4 regions of the Geobacillus sp. Y412MC52 genome follow, and region 1 is predicted to be linked to each of the others. Evidence: predicted binding sites of a transcription regulator. Region 1 holds the regulator's gene; each other region holds the start of a gene.
The links. The regulator Rex, encoded in region 1, represses fermentation and respiration genes when NADH is low (regulators of the CRP and FNR family bind a similar motif). The targets are predictions, from matches to a motif close to TTGTGAAATATTTCACAA.
Positions count from the first base shown of each region.

Region 1 (4,901 bases):
AACACACTTATAATATTAATGAACTTCTTTCAGTTTTGCAAGTAGGAAATGCAAAAAAATAACTGTTTTTCTCTCCTAAAGAAGAAAGAGCAAAAGGAGCCGGTTGTTTTGCCTCTACTCCCCATCCGCGCGGAGCTCGTTTTCATTATTTCACATTCCTCGGACTGATAAACGGCTCCGGTTCATTTTTTTACGGCGGTGAGGTGGGATGCGAGGATGCAGTTTTCTTACTATTTTCGCCATACATGTGCTACAATACGGATATAATTTGAAATAAAAGGGGTAGAGGGTTTGAAACGCAACCACTGGTACGTCATCATCACGTATATCGTCATGCAGCTGTCCGCCTTTGTCGGCGTGCCGCTTCTTCGCGCCCTCGGCGTCGGCCAAGGAACGGAAAGCCGCCTCGAAGCCGCCAAACTGGCTTCCGGGTATTGGGCGATCATTAGTTTCCTGCTCGCTTTTGTCATTATCCTATGGCTGCTCCGCGGTGACCGCAACGAACGAATGATGCGGCGGCTGCCGCTTGGTTCCTCGTGGATGTGGGCGGTCTTGGGCGTCTTTTTGGCGCTCACGGCGCAAAGCATCGCCGCCAACATCGAATGGCGGCTGCTCGGCATCAAACCAGGGTCGGAAAATACAAGGCAAATCATCGATATCATCCGCCTGACGCCGCTGTTGGTCGTCGTCACCTCCGTCATCGGCCCGATTTTGGAAGAGATCATCTTCCGCAAAATCATTTTCGGCTCACTTTATGAAAAATACAACTTTTGGCTTGCTGCGCTTGTCAGTTCGCTCTTGTTTGCCCTTGTCCATATGGAGCCGGAACATTTGCTTCTGTACACATCCATGGGGATGGTATTCGCGTTTTTATACGCGAAAACCGGACGCATTTTCGTGCCGATTTTCGCCCATGTCGCCATGAATACGTTCGTCGTCGCCATGCAGACGCTGTTGGCCGACGAGATTGAGAAAATGATGCGCCAGTCCGAGCTGCCGCTCGCCGTTTGGAGGGTTTGGCTATGATGCGAAACCCTCGGCTGTTTTCGCTTCTGTATTTCGTCTTAGGCTCAATGTTTACGTATTTGGCCATCGAAAGTGCTCATGAAACGGTTTGGAACGTCTCCACCATCGCTTTAGCGGCGCTCGCTGCCTTTGATTTCGGCACCGCCCTTCGCCTTCTTTTTGCCTCAAAACGCTGACCCCCTTCCCGTGATTCGCACGGGAAGGGACCAGAACATCAATCTCATGACGGCGATCATATCGTGAAAATGGAAACAAAAAAACAAGAGGCCGGCCTCAAAGCCCTGTTTTGCGGCTTTTGAGACAGCCCCTTCGTTTGGCCCGGCCTTGCTCGCTTTCCTCTCCATGTTTTTCGTCCCGCCTCACTCATTGCCTTCCTCCTCGGCTGCTCGCTGCGCTTTCCGATAGCCGATGCGCGCCACCCAAATGCTTCCTTCATACAAAATGGTGAGCGGAATCATGACGATCACTTGCGACAGCACATCCGGCGGCGTAATGACCGCCGCTAAAATAAGCAGCGCCAAATACGCATACTTGCGGATGCGAACAAGAAGCTGCGGCGTAATAAGCCCTAAGCGGGTGAAAAACAACACGACGATCGGCAGCTGAAACACGATGCCAAACGGCAGCACGAGCTGAAGCAAAAACTGAAAATATTCATTAATGCCGATCATTTGTTGAACCCCTAGTTGGTCAGCCAGCTGGCTCATAAATCGAACGACAAACGGAAACAAGACGAAATAAGCGAAGCTGACGCCTGCTAAAAAAAGAACGATCGACGCCGGGATATAGCTTAACGTCACTTTCCGCTCTTTTTCATACAGACCGGGGCTGACAAACGCCCAAATTTGATACAACAGCACCGGAGCCGACAGTACAGCCGCGATGACAAAGGCAAACTGAAAATACACTTTAATCGGATCGGTGAGGCGGAAGGCGTTCATGGTCAAATGCTTCGCCTCGGCCGTTCGCTGCAAATACAAAATGACATCATCGACAAAAAAGAAACTAACGACAAGCGCCGCAGCAAAAAAGATGAGCACGATGATGAGCCGTTTTCGCAGTTCACCCAGATGCTCATACACTGACATTTCTTTGTCATTCATTGTTTCCCCATCCTGCCTTGTCATCGGTCGGTTTTCGTTTCTTCGTCATCAGCGAGCCCTTTTGTGGCGTCTTTAAACTCGCGAAGCGACTGGCCGAACGACCGCCCTAATTCCGGCAGCTTTTTCGTGCCAAACAGCAACAAAATCACAGCAACGAGCAACAAATATTTCATGTGTTGTTCTCTCCTTTTTACGATGGCGATGGATAGTTTTTCAAAAAATAGACGAGCGACTGCAGCTCAATGGCTAAATCGATATGATGGACGCGAATATGGTTCGGCACGTTCAACCGCGCCGGAGTAAAGTTTAAAATGCCTTTAATTCCTTGCGCGACAAGGCGGTCGGTCAGCGCTTGAGCCGCGGCGGCCGGCACGGTTAAAATGGCGACCGGGATGTTTTCGTGAAGCCGCTCCTCCAACTCATCGAGATGATAAACCGGCACCCCGCCGACTGTCGTCCCTACTTTCCGCTCATCGACATCAAACGCCATCACGATTTTCGTATTGTTGTTTTTCGAAAAATTATAGTTTAAAAAGGCGGTGCCTAAATTGCCGACGCCAAACAAGGCGACTTCGGTCACCTCATCCTCTTCAAGCGTCCGGCGGAAAAACGACAACAAATAATTGACATTATACCCGTATCCCTTTTTGCCAAGCGCGCCAAAATAGGAGAAATCACGGCGGATCGTCGCCGGATCGACTTTCACCGCCTCGCTTAACTCGGCAGAGGAGACGCGTTGCTTGCCGGAAGCGTGCAAGTTTTTCAAAAACCGATAGTAAAGCGGCAGCCGTTTGGCGGTTGCCTGCGGAATTTTCGGTTGTTCGTTGCTCATGATCTCATCCCCTAGCTAATCGGTTTTCCGTCGGTAATGGCCAGACTTCCCGCCCGTTTTTTCGACCAAATACGTCGGACCGATGACCATTCCTTTATCAAGCGCCTTGCACATATCGTACACTGTCAACGCACAGACCGAAGCGGCCGTCAGCGCTTCCATTTCCACTCCTGTGCTCCCTTTCGTTTTCACCGTTGCCGTGATGACGAGCTTATGCGCTTCTCCATCGTTTTCCCAAGCAAAAGCAATGTCCACACCCTTTAACATAAGCGGGTGACACATTGGAATAAGGTCAGCTGTCTTCTTCGCCGCCATCACCCCCGCCACTTGAGCGACGGCGAGCACATCCCCTTTCTCGATCGCATTGCTCGTCATTTTTTCGTAAATTTCCCGGCTGACAGTCACGCTCGTTTGCGCCACAGCCACTCGCACAGTATCTTCTTTGTGCGTAATATCAACCATTTTCGCGCGCCCTTGTTCATTGAAATGAGTGAACGATGACAATACAATCTCCTCCATTTATACACTATACACGATTTTTCATCATTCGTCTTTGACCGTTTTCGCGACTTACGTTAAACTATTCGCGAGGTGACGGACATGATCATTTTGCAAGTGCACGGGCTCACGAAATATTTCGGCGCTGACCTTATTTTATCGAATATAAAACTAGAAATACAGTCCCGCGACCGAATTGCCCTTGTCGGCCGCAACGGAGCGGGAAAATCGACATTGTTGAAAATCATCGCCGGTGAACTCTCTTTCGACAGCGGCAAAATCATCAAACCAAACCATATCAAAATCGGCTATTTGGCGCAAAACAGCGGGCTCGACTCGCCGCGTTCCATTTGGGACGAAATGCTTGAGGTATTCACCCCGCTTCTAGGACTCGAAAAACAGCTCGCCGAACTCAGCATGCAACTCGGCGACCCAGACGTACTCGCCGATCCAGCTCGCTATGAAAAAACGCTGAAAACGTATGACGAGCTGCAAGAACAATACAAAGAACAAGGCGGCTACCAATACGAAGCCGACATCCGCTCCGTTTTGCACGGGCTGCAGTTTTCCTCATATGATTATAAAACAACGCCGGTCTCGTCGTTAAGCGGCGGACAGCGGACGCGGCTTGCCCTTGGGAAATTGCTGTTGTCCAAGCCGGATTTATTGATTTTGGACGAGCCGACGAACCATTTGGATCTTGAGACGCTCGCCTGGCTGGAGCAGTACTTGCAAGCCTATCCCGGTGCCGTCCTGGTTGTTTCCCACGACCGCTACTTTTTAGACAAAATCGTCACCGACGTATACGAACTGTCGAATGCCACGCTCAAACACTATGCCGGCAACTACAGCCGCTATTTGGAGTTGCGGGCCGAGCAATACGAACAAGAGTTAAGACGGTACGAGAAACAGCAAGAAGAAATCGCCCGACTCCAAGACTTCATCCAGCGCAACATCGCCCGTGCCTCGACGGCCAAACGGGCGCAAAGCCGGCGAAAGCAACTGGAAAAAATAGAACGGCTCGAACGGCCTGTCGGCGATGAAAAATCAGCCTCCTTTTCGTTCTCGATCGATCGACCGAGCGGCTATGAAGTGCTCACCGCTGAAGACATAGCCGTTGGCTATGGCGACGGTGCACCCATCATCCGCCAAATCAGCTTCCGCATCACGCGCGGCGAAAGCGTCGCCCTAGTCGGGCCGAACGGCATCGGCAAGTCGACATTGCTGAAGGCGATCGCCCGAAAACTCCCTATCCAAACAGGAGAGCTCCGCTACGGCGCAAACGTCCAAATCGGCTATTACGATCAAGACCAAGCTGATTTGTCATCGAACAAACGGGTGCTTGACGAGCTGTGGGACGCCTACCCCGAAAAGACGGAAAAAGAAATTCGCACCGTGCTCGGCAACTTCCTGTTTTCCGGCGATGACGTTTTAAAACCGGT
Region 1 is NC_014915.1:251,688-256,588, reverse strand. It holds gene GYMC52_RS01430 (CPBP family intramembrane glutamic endopeptidase) at 292-1,026, shown strand; gene GYMC52_RS01425 (YdiK family protein) at 1,023-1,202, shown strand; gene tatC (twin-arginine translocase subunit TatC) at 1,386-2,129, opposite strand; gene tatA (twin-arginine translocase TatA/TatE family subunit) at 2,150-2,302, opposite strand; gene GYMC52_RS01405 (redox-sensing transcriptional repressor Rex) at 2,320-2,961, opposite strand; gene moaC (cyclic pyranopterin monophosphate synthase MoaC) at 2,977-3,465, opposite strand; gene GYMC52_RS01395 (ABC-F family ATP-binding cassette domain-containing protein) at 3,562-4,901, shown strand, end outside.

Region 2 (4,901 bases), 500 kb from region 1:
TAGAAACGCTTTGTTGTCCGGAGCGGTGCTGTCGTTTGCCAGAAGCCTTGGGGAGTTTGGCGCGACGCTCATGTTTGCCGGCAACATCCCAGGCAAAACGCAAACGATCCCGACCGCCGTCTATATGGCGATGGAGTCGGGGCGGATGGAGTTGGCGTGGGCATGGGTGGCGGTCACGATTGGATTGTCGTTTAGTTTATTGTCTTGTGCGGCGAAACTAGGCCGTTGGCAGCGATAAGGAGCAGGCCGTTGGAACATCACGCGGCCATGATATGGAAAGGAGGGAGCGCCATGGAAGAGCGCGACCGGGTGACGATCGCCGACCGCCTGTCCCGCCCGTTGCGCGATTTGCGGCTGTCGGTCATCGACCAATGCAATTTTCGCTGCGTCTACTGCATGCCGGCGGAGGTGTTCGGGCCGAATTTTCGCTTTCTGGCGGAAGACCAGCTGTTAACCGTTGACGAAATGGCGCTGTTGGCGGAATGCTTTGTCGAGCTTGGGGTGGAAAAAATCCGCCTGACCGGCGGCGAGCCGCTGCTTCGGCGCGATTTGGATGTGCTTATTGAGCGGTTGTCCATGATTCCCGGCTTGCGAGACGTTGCCCTTACGACAAACGGCATCCATTTGGTGAAATGGGCGAAACGGCTGAAAGCGGCTGGGTTGCAGCGCGTCAACGTCAGTTTGGATGCGTTGGACGATGACATTTTCCGCAACATGAACGGCATCGGCGTCGGCGCCGCTCCGGTGTTGAAAGGCATTGAAGCGGCGCGCGAGGCGGGGCTTGGCGTCAAAGTGAACATGGTCGTCAAAAAAGGATGGAACGACTCGCAAATCGTGCCGATGGCGGCTTACTTTAAAGACTTGGGCATTCCGCTCCGCTTTATTGAATTTATGGATGTCGGCACGACGAACGGCTGGGATTACTCCCATGTCGTGACGAAAAAAGAGATGTACGAGCAAATCAACGCCATGCACCCGCTCGAGCCGATCGAACACGAGTACTTCGGCGAGGTGGCGAGCCGCTACCGGTACGCGGGCACGAACGTCGAAGTCGGCTTTATCGCTTCAGTGACGGAAACGTTTTGCCAAAGCTGCACACGGGCGCGCATTTCCGCCGACGGCAAGCTGTATACGTGCCTCTTTGCCTCGAAAGGTGTGTCTTTGAAAGAAAAACTGCGCGCCGGGGCAGGGAAAGAGGAGCTGAAGGCGCTCATTACAGCCGTCTGGAACCGGCGGACGGATCGCTATTCGGAAGAACGGACAGCCGAAACGGCGAAACAACGGCCGAAAATTGAAATGTCGTATATTGGGGGATAACAAAGAAACGGGGCTGCTCTTTCCGTCGAAGAAGCAGCCCTGCTTTTTATCGCTCGATGCGCCTGCCTTTACCTTAGAAATGGGGGAATGGCTTCGCCTGCTTATGCCTTCACCGCCGCCAACACGCGCGGGAAGAGGATATTGTTTTCCAAATGGATGTGCGTAAATAAGTCGTCTTCAAGCGCCGCGAGCCGGCTGTAGACGAGCCGATACGTGCCGCACGCATCTTCCGGCGGGGTGAAGTCGTTGGTGATGTCGCGAATTTCTTTCATCAAATCGCCGGCTGCGTCATGTTCATTGACCAGTTCGCGGACGGCTCGCTCGACCGCTTCCCGGTTTTCCGGCGATGGGTTGTCGGCAAATTGCAAAATGAGCGGGAATGCGCCCGTTTCCTCTTTAATCAAGTGTTGCTCAAGCTCCGTTTTTAACTCATGGAACCGTTTATGCACTTGGGACAGATGCGGATGGTGCATGCCGTGCACGCGCAACACTTTCGTGACATATGGGCTGAGCTGCGGCAGTTCCTCGTTCAAATAGCGGTGATGCGTTCTTACAATATGATCGACGAGTTCGTCGAGCGGCGCTTCGTTCCAGTTTCCCGTCGGCTTGTTTTGCGCCTCCGCGTAAAGGGTGTTCAGCTCGCGAAGGAGCGCTTCGCCATCCAGTCCACGCTCTTCGATGGCCTCTTTTAACGGGCGCTGTCCGCCGCAGCAAAAATCGATACGCCGCGCTTTAAATAAGTCGGCTGCTTTCGGAAATTGCGTAACAACATCACCAATCAACGATTGTTCGGTAAAACGCTGTTCCATTTCGGATCCCTCCATCGTCAAATCGTTGCAGCTTCAGCATACCGTGTTTTTCGCGAAGGTGTTGTGACGGATCTCACATACGTAAAAAAAAGTAGACATCGATGCATGTGATAAACGTCACAACAGTACTTTTCCTCTTTATCGTACAATAAAAAAGCAGACTTCTGCTGACTCTTTGCGGAGGCGGTGTCTGCTTTCATGACTGAGAACGTACATGTTCAGCGGATAACATACAACGTGTTGACAACAGAAGCAAATCCAGAGAAGGAAAAGGGGAGACGGATATGTGGGCGTTGGTGAAGGGAAGGCAGTGGGAGGAGGAAAAAACAGAACTGGAGCGGCAACTCGCTGAGATGAAAGAAAAGCTTACGAGACAAAAGGAAGCGGTTCATGAGACGGTGGCCGGTTTGCTTGGGGAGTTGCAGGACATCGTTCACCAGCATGAAGTGGTCAACGGGCAACACCATGTATTAGGCCAACTCGTTGATCGAACGAAAGAAAAAGTCGATAATGTCAGTACGCTCAGCAAGTCATCATACGCGATCTCCGACCGTTTGTGCGAACAAGGGAACGCGTTGGTGGAGACGGCGGGTCAGATGGTCGCAGCAGCAAAAGAAGGCATCCGCATGTCGGGAGAAATGGAGCAGGCGATGGGGCGGCTTGGCAGTGAGATGGAAACGACATCGGCCGCGATGCATCGGTTGCGCGGCCGCTCGCAAGAAATTGAACAAATTGTGAAAGTGATTAAAGAAATTGCTGGACAGACGAATTTGATTGCGTTAAACTCCTCGATCGAAGCCGCCCGTGCCGGAGAGCATGGCAAAGGGTTTTCCGTCGTCGCCGCTGAAGTGAGGAAATTGGCTGAGCATACGGCGGACAGCACGGAAACGATTCATCAGTTAACCGATGCTGTGCAGCAGGAAATCGAGCGGTCGCTTGAGCAGACGGAGGCCATTTCGTCTTTGATCGAAACGGTTGTCCAAATGAGCATTCATACAGCGCGGAAATGGTCGGCGATGATGGAACTGATCGATCGAGTCGAAAATCGGGCCCAAGACGTGCTAAACTATATTCAGGAACAATACCGCTATGCGGATGAAGTGAGGCAAGAGCTCGAACAGTCCACCGCTTTGTTTGGCGAAACGCGGGAGATGATTTTGCAACACATCGCCGATGCGAGTGTCGTTGATGAAAAGTTGGCGGAAGGCATAAAACGGCTGCAACAATGGCAACAACGTTAAAAGGACGATATCGTTGCCGCCAGCCGTATGATCGAAAGGAGAGAGAGAGATGGTCGAAAGACGAACCCCCATTCCCGTAGCGGAAGCCATCACCCGGGTGATGCGTTACGCTGGGAGAGGAGAAGAGGAGATCGTGCCGCTAAGGCAGTCGTACGGCCGCTATTTGGCCGAAGATTTGCGTGCCGACCATGATGTGCCGCCGTTTGACCGCTCGCCGTATGACGGATTTGCCATTCGCGCCGCCGACTCGGAAGGAGCGGGACTTGACCATCCGGTCGAGTTTGAAGTCATTGAAACGATCGGCGCCGGGCAAGTGGCGAAGCAGCCCGTCGGCCCGTTTCAAGCGGTGCGCTTGATGACCGGGGCGCAAATTCCGGAGGGGTGCGATGCGGTCGTCATGCTCGAGCTCGCTAAACAGTACGAGCGGGATGGAAAAACGTATATGGCCATTAAACGCCCGTTCCGCCCTGGCGACAACATTTCGTTTCAAGGGGAAGATGCGAAAAAAGGGCAGCCGCTTGTCGAAAAAGGAACGCGCATCAATCCCGGGGTGGCGGCGCTCTTGGCGACGTTCGGCTACGCCGAAGTGAAGGTGGCGAAAAAGCCGCGGATTGGCATTTTTGCGACCGGCAGCGAACTGCTCGACGTCTCTGAACCGCTTGTGCCGGGAAAAATCCGCAACAGCAACGCCTACATGATCGAGGCGCAGGTGTTCAAAAGCGGCGCCGAGCCGATTTATTTGGGCCAGCTCGCCGACGACCTCGATGCTTGTTTTCACGCTGTGCGCCAGGCGCTCGATCAAGTGGACATGCTCATTACGACCGGCGGCGTCTCGGTCGGGGATTTCGATTATTTGCCCGCCATTTACAAGCGGCTCGGAGCGAACGTGTTGTTTAACAAAATCGCCATGCGCCCGGGGAGCGTGACGACCGTCGCCGAGATTGATGGCAAGCTGCTGTTCGGTCTATCCGGAAACCCGTCGGCGTGCTACGTCGGGTATGAGCTGTTCGTCCGCCCGGTCGTGCGCACGCGGCTGTTTTCGGCCAAGCCGTATTTGAAAAAAGCGAAAGCCACCCTTGGCGCCGATTTTCCGAAGCCGAACCCGTTCACCCGCTTCGTGCGCAGCCGGGTCGAGGCGGTTGACGGTCGGCTTGTCGTGAAGCCGGTCGGCATGGACAAGTCGAACATCGTCACCTCGCTTGCCTTTGCGAACGCCTTGATGGTGCTGCCGGGCGGAACGAGAGGGTTTGCGGTTGGCGATGAGGTCGAAGTGTGGCTTCTTGATGACGATGAGGGGTCAAGCGAATGAACGTCTGGCAAGTCGTCGGCTATAAACATAGCGGCAAAACGACGCTTATGGAAAAATGGGTGGCGGCCGCGGTCCGGGAAGGATGGCGCGTCGGGACGGTGAAGCACCACGGCCATGGCGGCGAGCCCGCGCGGCCGGAAGGCGTCGATTCCGTCCGCCATGAGCGGGCCGGGGCGGTGGCAACGGCGGTGGAAGGGGACGGGCTTTTGCAGCTTCATCTCCGCC
Region 2 is NC_014915.1:748,441-753,341, forward strand. It holds gene modB (molybdate ABC transporter permease subunit) at 1-238, shown strand, start outside; gene moaA (GTP 3',8-cyclase MoaA) at 292-1,317, shown strand; gene ric (iron-sulfur cluster repair di-iron protein) at 1,419-2,126, opposite strand; gene GYMC52_RS03825 (methyl-accepting chemotaxis protein) at 2,411-3,367, shown strand; gene glp (gephyrin-like molybdotransferase Glp) at 3,417-4,676, shown strand; gene mobB (molybdopterin-guanine dinucleotide biosynthesis protein B) at 4,673-4,901, shown strand, end outside.
Region 2: a site for Rex is predicted at 2,232-2,249, ahead of ric (iron-sulfur cluster repair di-iron protein). Genes of this name have one in related genera too.

Region 3 (4,901 bases), 1.5 Mb from region 1:
CCGCTTCAGCGGTATTACCGTGACGTCCGCGCTGGGCTCTACAACCCGCCGGCGGATGACTTGACGCTTCAATGGCTTGCCAAGCGGGCATTGTCTCACAACCCACCTGCTCCATAAAACAGAATGGACTCAAGCAACACGAAAAAGCTGTCCCTGCTTTGTGGGGGACAGCTTTTTTGATGCCAAGCGGTTATTCCACCTCAAGCGCCGAACGCAAAAATGCCGGCAACGCGAAACATTGGCGAAAGATCCCATCGTTCACATATTTCGTGTCATTTGGAATGGTAGTCTGCGCCGGAAAATCGAGCGGCCGTTTCGAGCCGATCGTAAAGCTCCACAACCCTCCTGGATACGTCGGCACCACGGCGGTGTACACAAGCACATGCGGGAACAGTTCGCGAATATTGCGGTACGTCCGCTTCAAAATATCCAGATGGAAAATTGGCGACTGGCTTTGGCAGACCATCAGCCCATCCTCTTTCAACGCGCGATGGACGTTGGCGTAAAACTCCGGTGAAAACAAGGCTTCCGCCGGGCCGACTGGGTCGGACGAGTCGATCATAATGACGTCGTAGACGCTTTCCTTCCCTTGCACAAACTTGACGCCATCATCATAAATAAACCGCACGCGCGGATCCGATAAGTTGCCGGAGACGGCTGGCAAATGCTCTTTGCACGCCCGGACAACTTTTTCGTCAATTTCCACCATGTCGATGGCTTCAAGATGAGCATATTTCGCCGTCTCACGGGCTGCGCCGCAGTCGCCGCCGCCGATGATGAGCACCCGTTTCGCCTGCGGATGAAACTGCAGCGGCACGTGCGAAATCATTTCGTTATAAATATGGCCATCAATTGAGGTCGTTTGCACGACGCCATCGAGTACGAGCATGCGGCCGAAATCGTACGAATCCAAAATCATCACATGCTGGTATTCAGACGGCTCGGCAAAAATCACCTCTTTGATACGGTAGCTGATTTTTAAGTTGTCCCGGTCATCTTCGGTGAGCCAGAGCTCTCCATTGTCCATATGCAAGTAAGGTGGCAAAGCGTTTCCCTCGTGTTTCATTGTGACCTCCTTTAGTCATGCAGATGTTTTCACACCTTTCTAATCTTAATATATTCTTCGTCTTGTGGCAAACAAAGGGGATGTGATCGGCCGGTGCCGGACGTATTCATCCCGCCGCCCATGTTTGACGACTGGTTTCGTTTTTCTAACTGATGATCGTTCTTGCCGCCACATCCCGCGCAAAGGCCAATCGCCGCAAAGGCCGCCATCGGTTTCGCATCATCCCGCGTCTTCCTTCCGTAGAGCGATGCTTAGTGATCGTGTGCCTGCCAAACGCCATCCAGCTTATAGCCAGAGAGTTTTTTCTCAACCGCGCCGCTCTTTCAATAAAGAACGAAGCGACGCTCGGTCTTCAAGCAAGTCGGCGAGCGTATACGCATCCAGCACACGCAAAAACGCCTCTAACGCCTCGTGAAGTGCGAAGCGAAGCCGACATACCGGCGTTAAGACGCACTCATTGCCGTGGGCGGCAAAACACTCGACAAGCGACAAGTTTTCCTCCGTTTCGCGAACAACCGCGCCGATGACAATCTCCGCGGGGCGTTTCGCAAGGCGGATTCCACCGTTGCGCCCACGGATCGTTTCAATGTAGCCGAGTTTGCCAAGTTCATAGACGATTTTGCTTAAATGATGCTCTGAAATGGAAAAGGCAGCGGCAATGTCTTTGATGTTTGTTTTTTCTTCTTCATCAAGCGCGCCTAAAAACAAGAGGACGCGCAAGGCGTATTCCGTATAGTTCGTCAACTGCATCGTGATTCACAACCTTTAAGCGACATTCTTGATCCCATTGTACCACACCTGATTCGAACGAAGAATTGTGAACAATTTATTAAAGATGTATTTGAAATATTGCTTTTTCGCAGTGCTCATGGTTGAATAAAAGATGTATTAAAAATACATGTTTTACAAGGGGATGAAATCATGACAACGACAACGAAATTGCATCCAAAAACGATTGAAATTGTGAAATCAACGGTGCCTGTCTTGGAAACACATGGTGAACAAATTACGAAGCGGTTTTATGAACTCATGTTTTCCAATCATCCGGAACTGCTCAATATTTTCAACCACGCCAACCAAAAGCAAGGGCGGCAGCAACGCGCCTTGGCCGCAGCCGTGTATGCGGCAGCGCGCTATATCGACCAGCTTGATGCTATTTTGCCGGTTGTGCGGCAAATCGGCCATAAACACCGCAGCTTAGGAATCAAACCAGAACAATACCCGATCGTCGGAAAGCATTTGTTGCTGGCGATCAAAGACGTGCTCGGCGACGCCGCCACCGACGAAGTGATCACGGCTTGGGCGGAAGCATATGAAGCCATTGCATCCGTTTTCATTCAAGTGGAAAAAGAGCTCTACGATGAGGCAGCGGCCAAACACGGAGGCTGGCGTGACTTTCGCCGATTTGTCGTCGTGAAAAAGGTGAAAGAAAGCGGCGTCATTACTTCGTTTTATTTGGAGCCGGAAGACGGCAAGGCCATCAGTGATTATTTGCCGGGTCAATACGTGAGCGTCAAACTGTCGATTCCGGGCGAGACGTATACGCATATTCGCCAATACAGCTTATCGGATGCACCTGGAAAAGGGTATTACCGCATCAGCGTCAAACGGGAAGCAGCTACAGCGGACAAGCCGGCCGGCATTGTTTCCAACTATTTGCATGATCATGTCCAAGAGGGCGACGTGCTCGAGCTTAGCGCTCCAGCTGGCGATTTTACGCTTGATTTGTCCAAAACGACGCCGGTTGTGTTCATCAGCGGCGGCGTCGGCATCACTCCGCTTTTGAGCATGGCGCATACGTTGGCCATCCGCCAACCGACCCGCCCAGCGGCGTTTTTGCATGCTGCTTTGAATGGCCGCGTGCACGCGTTTGATAAGGAGCTTCGGATGTTGGCGGAACGCCCGTCATTTTCTTATCATATTTGTTATGAGTCGCCATCCGACGAGGACCGCCGCCATCCACATTTTGGCAAAGAAGGGCGGATTGACCTTGCATGGATGCAATCCGTGATCCCGACGAAAGACGCAGACTTTTATTTCTGCGGCCCGGTGCTGTTTATGAAAACCGTCTATCGCGCTCTAAAACAATGGGGTGTGCCAGAGGAGCACATCCATTACGAATTTTTCGGCCCGGCCGGCGATTTGACGAAAGACTGAGAGAGGTTTTTCGCTTGCCAGGGGGCTGACCCAAAAGGGTCATTTTCCTTAACAAAACACAACATATTGTTTCTTAATGATTGTTTTATACCTATATACGGTAATAAGAAAGGGTGTCCCGATCCTTTTGGGACACCCTCTTTTGTTATCTTCCCTGTTGGCAAGTTCATGAATTTTTTGTATGATGAATGGCAAGGAAAAGCAAGAAAAGGGAGAGACAACGCATGACGACATTTCGCCAACATCGCTGGCAATCATTTTTGCAAGGTTACGAGCAACGCGCTCGAATCCTTATTTCCTGCCCAGATCGCCCGGGCATCGTCGCGGCGGTGACGTCGTTTCTGTACGAACAAGGGGCGAATATCGTTGAATCGAGCCAATACTCGACTGACCCTGAGGGAGGGACGTTTTTTCTCCGCTTGGAGTTCGACTGTCCGAACATCGCCGAGCGAAAAGAAGAGATCGAAGCGGCGTTCGCCCCGATCGCTGCTGAATTTCAGATGCGTTGGCAGCTTCGGCTGCACAACGATATTCGGCGAATCGCGATTTTTGTCTCCAAAGCCGAGCATTGTCTGCTTGAACTTCTTTGGCAATGGCAGGCGGGAGAGCTGATCGCCGACATCGCCCTTGTCATCAGCAACCACCCCGACTTGCGCGAGACGGTCGAGTCGTTTGGCATCCCGTATGTGCATATTCCGGTGACGAAAGAAACGAAAGCGGACGCCGAAGCCGAACAAATCCGTCTGCTTCGTGACTATCAGATCGACACCATCGTGCTTGCCCGCTACATGCAAATTTTGTCGCCGGCGTTTGTCGCTGAATTCCCGGGACGGATCATCAACATCCACCACTCATTTTTGCCCGCCTTTATCGGCGCGCGTCCGTATGAGCGGGCGTATGAGCGCGGCGTCAAATTGATCGGCGCCACATCGCACTACGTCACCGACGATTTGGATGAAGGGCCGATCATTGAGCAGGACGTCGCCCGCGTGGATCACCGCCACCATCCGGACGACTTAAAGCGGATCGGCCGACTGATTGAAAAAACGGTGCTCGCCCGGGCGCTTCGGTGGCATTTGGAAGACCGGGTCATCATCCACGGAAACAAAACGATCGTGTTTTATTGAAACCAAGCGGGAGAGGATTTTTCCTTTCCCCCATGGTATAATGAAGACAAGCAGGATTTCGCCGCCCAAAGAGCGAAATTTCATCCGTAGGGAAGGAGGGAAAAAGCCTATGGGAGAAAAACGGACGCCCAGCGGTTTTCTGTTAAAACAACGTGCGTTTTTAAAATTGTATTTGATTACGCTCACCGAACAGGAGCGGCTCTACGGGCTGAAGCTGCTTGATGTATTGCGCCAAGAGTTCAAGCCGTTCGGCTACCGGCCGAACCACTCCGAAGTGTATAAGGCGCTGCACGATTTGATCGAAGACGGCATTTTAAAACAAGTGAAACAGAAAAAAGAGGGAATGAAGTACCAAGAAGTCGTCTACTATCGGTTCGCCGAGGGCGGACAGGAAAAGGCGAAGCTGTACAAACGCCAGCTCAAGGCGGAGCTTGATCGGTGCGCGGCGCTCATTCGCAAGGCGATTGAGGACAACTTCGGTTGAGAGCGCCTCGTTTTTTCTTTGTTATATTTACATAATATATTTATGGTCTAGTTCTTTTGTTTTGCGT
Region 3 is NC_014915.1:1,714,998-1,719,898, reverse strand. It holds gene GYMC52_RS08535 (acyl-CoA dehydrogenase family protein) at 1-117, shown strand, start outside; gene speE (polyamine aminopropyltransferase) at 191-1,066, opposite strand; gene nsrR (nitric oxide-sensing transcriptional repressor NsrR) at 1,373-1,816, opposite strand; gene hmpA (NO-inducible flavohemoprotein) at 1,988-3,223, shown strand; gene purU (formyltetrahydrofolate deformylase) at 3,448-4,350, shown strand; gene GYMC52_RS08510 (helix-turn-helix transcriptional regulator) at 4,460-4,834, shown strand.
Region 3: a site for Rex is predicted at 1,882-1,899, ahead of nsrR (nitric oxide-sensing transcriptional repressor NsrR). Genes of this name have one in related genera too.

Region 4 (4,901 bases), 1.8 Mb from region 1:
CAAACCAAACTGTTCCTCACCTAATAACGGTAGAACAGTTCGTTCAATCCCTACCATTGATCCAACAAATAAATTGGTAACGACTAATAAAATAAATTGATATAAATTTTCCTTGATCCCGATTTTTTTAGACATTACTTTCACCTCCTAAAGGGCTGGTGATTTAGTACAAAAGGTTGCTGATCCCAGACGTTTTTCAATTAGATAAACCTTGCGAGACGATCTTTCTTTTTTGGCGAAATGCCGCTGATTTGCACGTGACAGCTATTTTTCACCTACCTTCTAAGAGTATGTCCCAAAAGTGTTGAGACATATCTTTCATTATTACACCTTTTGATTCGTGGGAGGCAAGAGGGAGATCGATGACGAATACCGATTCATCCTCCGCTTACGCTCATGCGTGGAAGTGGGGGCTTCTCGGTTTAGAATGATAAAGAAGTATGAGAAAGAAGTCAATGATTCACTCACACATCTTTCAAGCCCACCCAGAACGAGACGACGACCGACAGTCCAACGATAATCATCGGTGCATACGTGATCAAAAACGTTTGCATCATCCTTTTCCTCCTTCCCATTTTCCTTTGACGTACGTTTTGTTAAACAAAAAGAGGCGCATCAGCAAATAGAGCGATGGAATCAAAAGCAACAAGCCAGCAATAAACGCAACGATCAGCGCAATGGCCATTGTCTCATTCGTAAACCCGTCGTAAATTGTCAGATACGGGTAAAGCAAATACGGATAGTGCGAAATACCGTAGGCGTAAAAGGCGAACGCATATTGACACAAAAGCGCAATAAACGCCCAGCCGAACCGCCGTTGCCGCCAAAGAAGCCAAACGGTGAGCGCAAAAAAGAGAAAAGAAACGCCAAACATCCAGGCCATGTTCCACAAATTTGCGTAATGTTCAGGATTATGGTAGCGCAGCTGGTAAATAATGAGCAGTGCTGATAACATCGTCGGCCCGCTCCAAATAAGAGCATAGCGGCGCAACAGCGCTCGCGCTCGTTCATCCCCGGCCGCGTCTGCATAATACGTCAAAAACACAGCGGAAATGTACAAAACGCTTGTGACGCTTAACAGCACGATGCTCCATGACAGCGGGCTGGCAAACAACTTGCCGTAATCAAGCATCAGGGAGTCTCCGTTTTTTTCAGCAAATCCGCCTTCTGAAATCGTCAAGACGATGGACAGCGATGCCGGGATGAACAATCCTGTCAATCCGTAAGCGAGCAAATACCAGTTCCGCTCCGTCCCCCCGTACGTGTGAAACGCGTAGTATGAACCGCGGATGGCAAGCAAAATAATCGAAAGGCTGGCCGGAACGAGCAAAATCGATCCGTAATAATAAGCTGTCTTCGGGAAAAAGCCGACGATGCCGACAAAGAAAAAGACGAGAAAAACGTTCGTCACTTCCCACACCGGCGAAAGGTAGCGCTGAATGATGCGATGCAAAATATGCTGTTTGTTCGCCCAATGGCTGTAGGCACTGAAAAAACCAGCCCCGAAGTCGATCGAAGCGATAATAATATAACCAAACAGAAACAGCCATAACACCGAAATGCCAATAACTTCAAGCGTCATAGTGCCACCTCCCCGTTGCCATTGCCCTCCGCCAATTCCCGCTCAACCGGGTTGCGGCGGAACAAACGAACAAGGACTATTACGCTTGCGATTCCTAACACGAGGTATAGCAGGCAAAACAAGACAAGCATCATATCGACATGGGCAGATGATGTCGCGGCCTCTGCTGTTTTCATATAGCCGCGCAAAATCCACGGCTGCCGTCCGACTTCCGCCAAGTACCATCCGGCCTCAATCGCGATCATTGACAGCGGCCCTCCCGCCGCTAACAGGCCAAAAAACCATTTTTTCGTCGTCCATTTCCACCGAAAAACCGACCCGAGCCAATACGCCGTTGCGACCAACATTAAAAATACGCCAATTGCCACCATCATATCGAATAAATAATGAATGTACAGCGGCGGCCGCTCATCTTTTGGAATGTCATTCAGTCCGGTCACAATGGCGCCGGGATGGTTATGAGCTAGGACGCTAAGGGCGTATGGAATTTTCAGCGCGTATTTCACTTCACCGTCTTCTTCAAGCATACCAAAAAACACAAGCGGCGCATGGGAACTCGTTTCGAAATGCCATTCAGCGGCCGCGAGCTTCTCCGGCTGATAGACAGCCAAAAATTTTCCTGACAAATCGCCAACAAGGGCGCTCGCTATCGAAAAAATCAACGCCGCTTTCATCGTTAAATGAAGCGCCTTGCGATGATAAATGTGCCTGTTGCCTTTGAGCAAATGCCAAGCAGCAATCGAAGCAAGAACAAACGCCGATGTCATATACGCCGTCGCCAGCACATGGGCGACTTTCGTCGGCATCGCTGGGTTGAACATCGCCGCGATCGGGTCGATGTTGACAATCTCACCGTTTTTCAGCGCAAACCCTTGCGGTGTGTTCATAAACGCGTTCACCATCGTAATAAACATCGCGGACGCCGAAGAACCGACCGCCACCGGAATAAGCAAAAGCAAATGTTTTTTCTGGTTTTCGAATCGATCCCATGTGTACAAATAAATACCGAGAAAAATGGCCTCAAAAAAGAACGCGAACGTCTCCATAAACAGCGGCAGACTGATCACCTGGCCAGCCAGCTGCATAAAATGCGGCCATAAAAGCGACAGCTGCAAGCCGATCGCCGTCCCGGTCACAACGCCGACCGCCACTGTAATGACAAAGCCGCGCGTCCAACGGCGGGCGAGCAAAACATAATGCATATCGTTTTTGCGGATCCCGACCCACTGGGCGATGGCGATCATAAGCGGAATCCCGACGCCGATCGTGGCATAAATAATATGGAACGTTAATGTTAACTCGGTCAATACGCGGCTGAACCACACCGGATCGTATTCGCGCACGGTTCATCCCCCCTAAGAAAATAGTCGGCTGATCAACGAAACAAACACGGCTGCCGCCGCCAAAAAACTAATCCATACAAGCCATATTTCTTGCCGTTTCCCCACGATCATCCTCTCCCATCGACATTCATGCACAACAAATTTTATGATAAATATCACAAACTAGTCATTTTTATTATCCCACAAAACATCCTCGTCTTATCCCTTACAAATGCGAATGATTTGTGACATTTTTCACATATTTATTGTGAAAAGCAAAGAATCGGGACCCCTTATCTCAAATCACATGCATAGAATGATCACTAAAATTTATAAATTATACTAAATCTGCAATCTGATTTTTTAAAGCGTATTGAATGAGCTCATGTTTTTCCTTAATACCAAGCTTCTGCATAATGTTCGCTTTATGGCTTTCAACTGTTTTAGGACTGATTTTTAATTTGTTCGCAATTTGATTATTGGTATATCCTAAAAATGTCAACCGAACAATTTCCCGCTCACGATTTGTAAGAGGAGATCTCGGTTCTTTTTCCATGATTATTTTTTCTAGTTTCTCTTGTGGGATATGTGTACGGTAAAACCGTTCTCCTCGACATACCGCTTTCAATGCTTTGTACAAATCGTTCGTTTGACTATTTTTTAACAAGTAGCCATGAATGTTATGTTGAAGGGCTTTTTGCACATATATTTCTTCATCGTGCATGGTTAAAACAACGATTTTGGTATCCAGTTCATCCATGATTGTTTTTGCGGTTGTAAATCCATCAAGCCCTGTCGGCATAGAAAGGTCTAGCAAAACAACATCAGGATGGTGCTTCAACGCAAGCGTAATCGCATCGCAACCGTTGCTTGCTTCTCCAACGACTTCAACATCCGGAAATCCTTCTAGGAGTAGTCGAATGCCTTTGCGAATTAAATCATGATCATCAACGATCAACACTTTCATCCTCTTCACTCCCTTCTATTGGTACACATACAAAAATCGTTGTTCCTTTCATTGGCGCAGACGTAATGATTGTTTCTCCACCTAAATGGGAAATACGCTCTTGAATATGTTTTAAGCCAAGTCCTTCGCGTTTTTCTTCAACCTCGAAACCAACTCCGTTATCTTTAATAGATACGTGTAATTCTTGCCCCACTCGTTCGATTGTTATACATACCTCTGTTGCCTTTGCGTGCTTCATGACATTATGCAATGCTTCTTGAATGACACGGTAAAGATTAATTTCCACTGTTGGCGACAAGCGCGTGTATACATTCGTTTGAAGTGAAAACGACATATTTGGCATTTTTGATTGAAATGAATGAATGAGCGATTGAATGGTCGGAATGAGCCCAAGTGCGTCTAAACTTTTCGGACGAAGTTGTTGCGCATATAGCTTCACATCCTCCATGACACGACCAAGTTCTTCGCGTACCTCTTTGACATATGCGTGTAACTTTTCATCCTGTATACGTTGTATGATATTATCTAAAGCAATAGAAATACTGTAGAGGGACTGACCAACACCGTCGTGCAATTCTTGTGCGAGACGTTTATGTTCTTCCTCTTTTGCTTCTGTTAGTTTTTTCACCATCCATTTGGAATGAAGTACTTCTTCTTCTTTTTTCTTCACCGTTTGGTCACGAAGTACAAGCAAATAATATTTTGCACCGTCTTGTTCAAGGATAAGCGCTGTGCTCATTTCCACATCAATTAAGTGTCCATGATAAGTTGGCATTTCAGATAAAAAATACGGCACTTCTTCAGTGGAAATTAAATAACATCGCTCTTCACCTTGACGTACATCACGCTTTTGACAAAACGAGCAATATGGTACTTTTTCGCCAAGTTGCCACCCAGTGAGTCGCTTAGCAGCTGGATTCATTTCGACAATTGTTCGCTCATGGTCCATTACAATGATCCCGTCTTGAATGTAAGTAAAAATTCTATCCAAAAATTTCATTTTTACCCTCCTTTCTCTATTATAGGTGTC
Region 4 is NC_014915.1:2,104,054-2,108,954, forward strand. It holds gene GYMC52_RS10320 (MFS transporter) at 1-135, opposite strand, end outside; gene cydS (cytochrome bd oxidase small subunit CydS) at 465-557, opposite strand; gene GYMC52_RS10325 (cytochrome d ubiquinol oxidase subunit II) at 554-1,582, opposite strand; gene GYMC52_RS10330 (cytochrome ubiquinol oxidase subunit I) at 1,579-2,925, opposite strand; gene GYMC52_RS10335 (response regulator) at 3,242-3,871, opposite strand; gene GYMC52_RS10340 (PAS domain-containing sensor histidine kinase) at 3,852-4,871, opposite strand.
Region 4: a site for Rex is predicted at 3,148-3,165, ahead of GYMC52_RS10330 (cytochrome ubiquinol oxidase subunit I). Genes of this name have one in related genera too.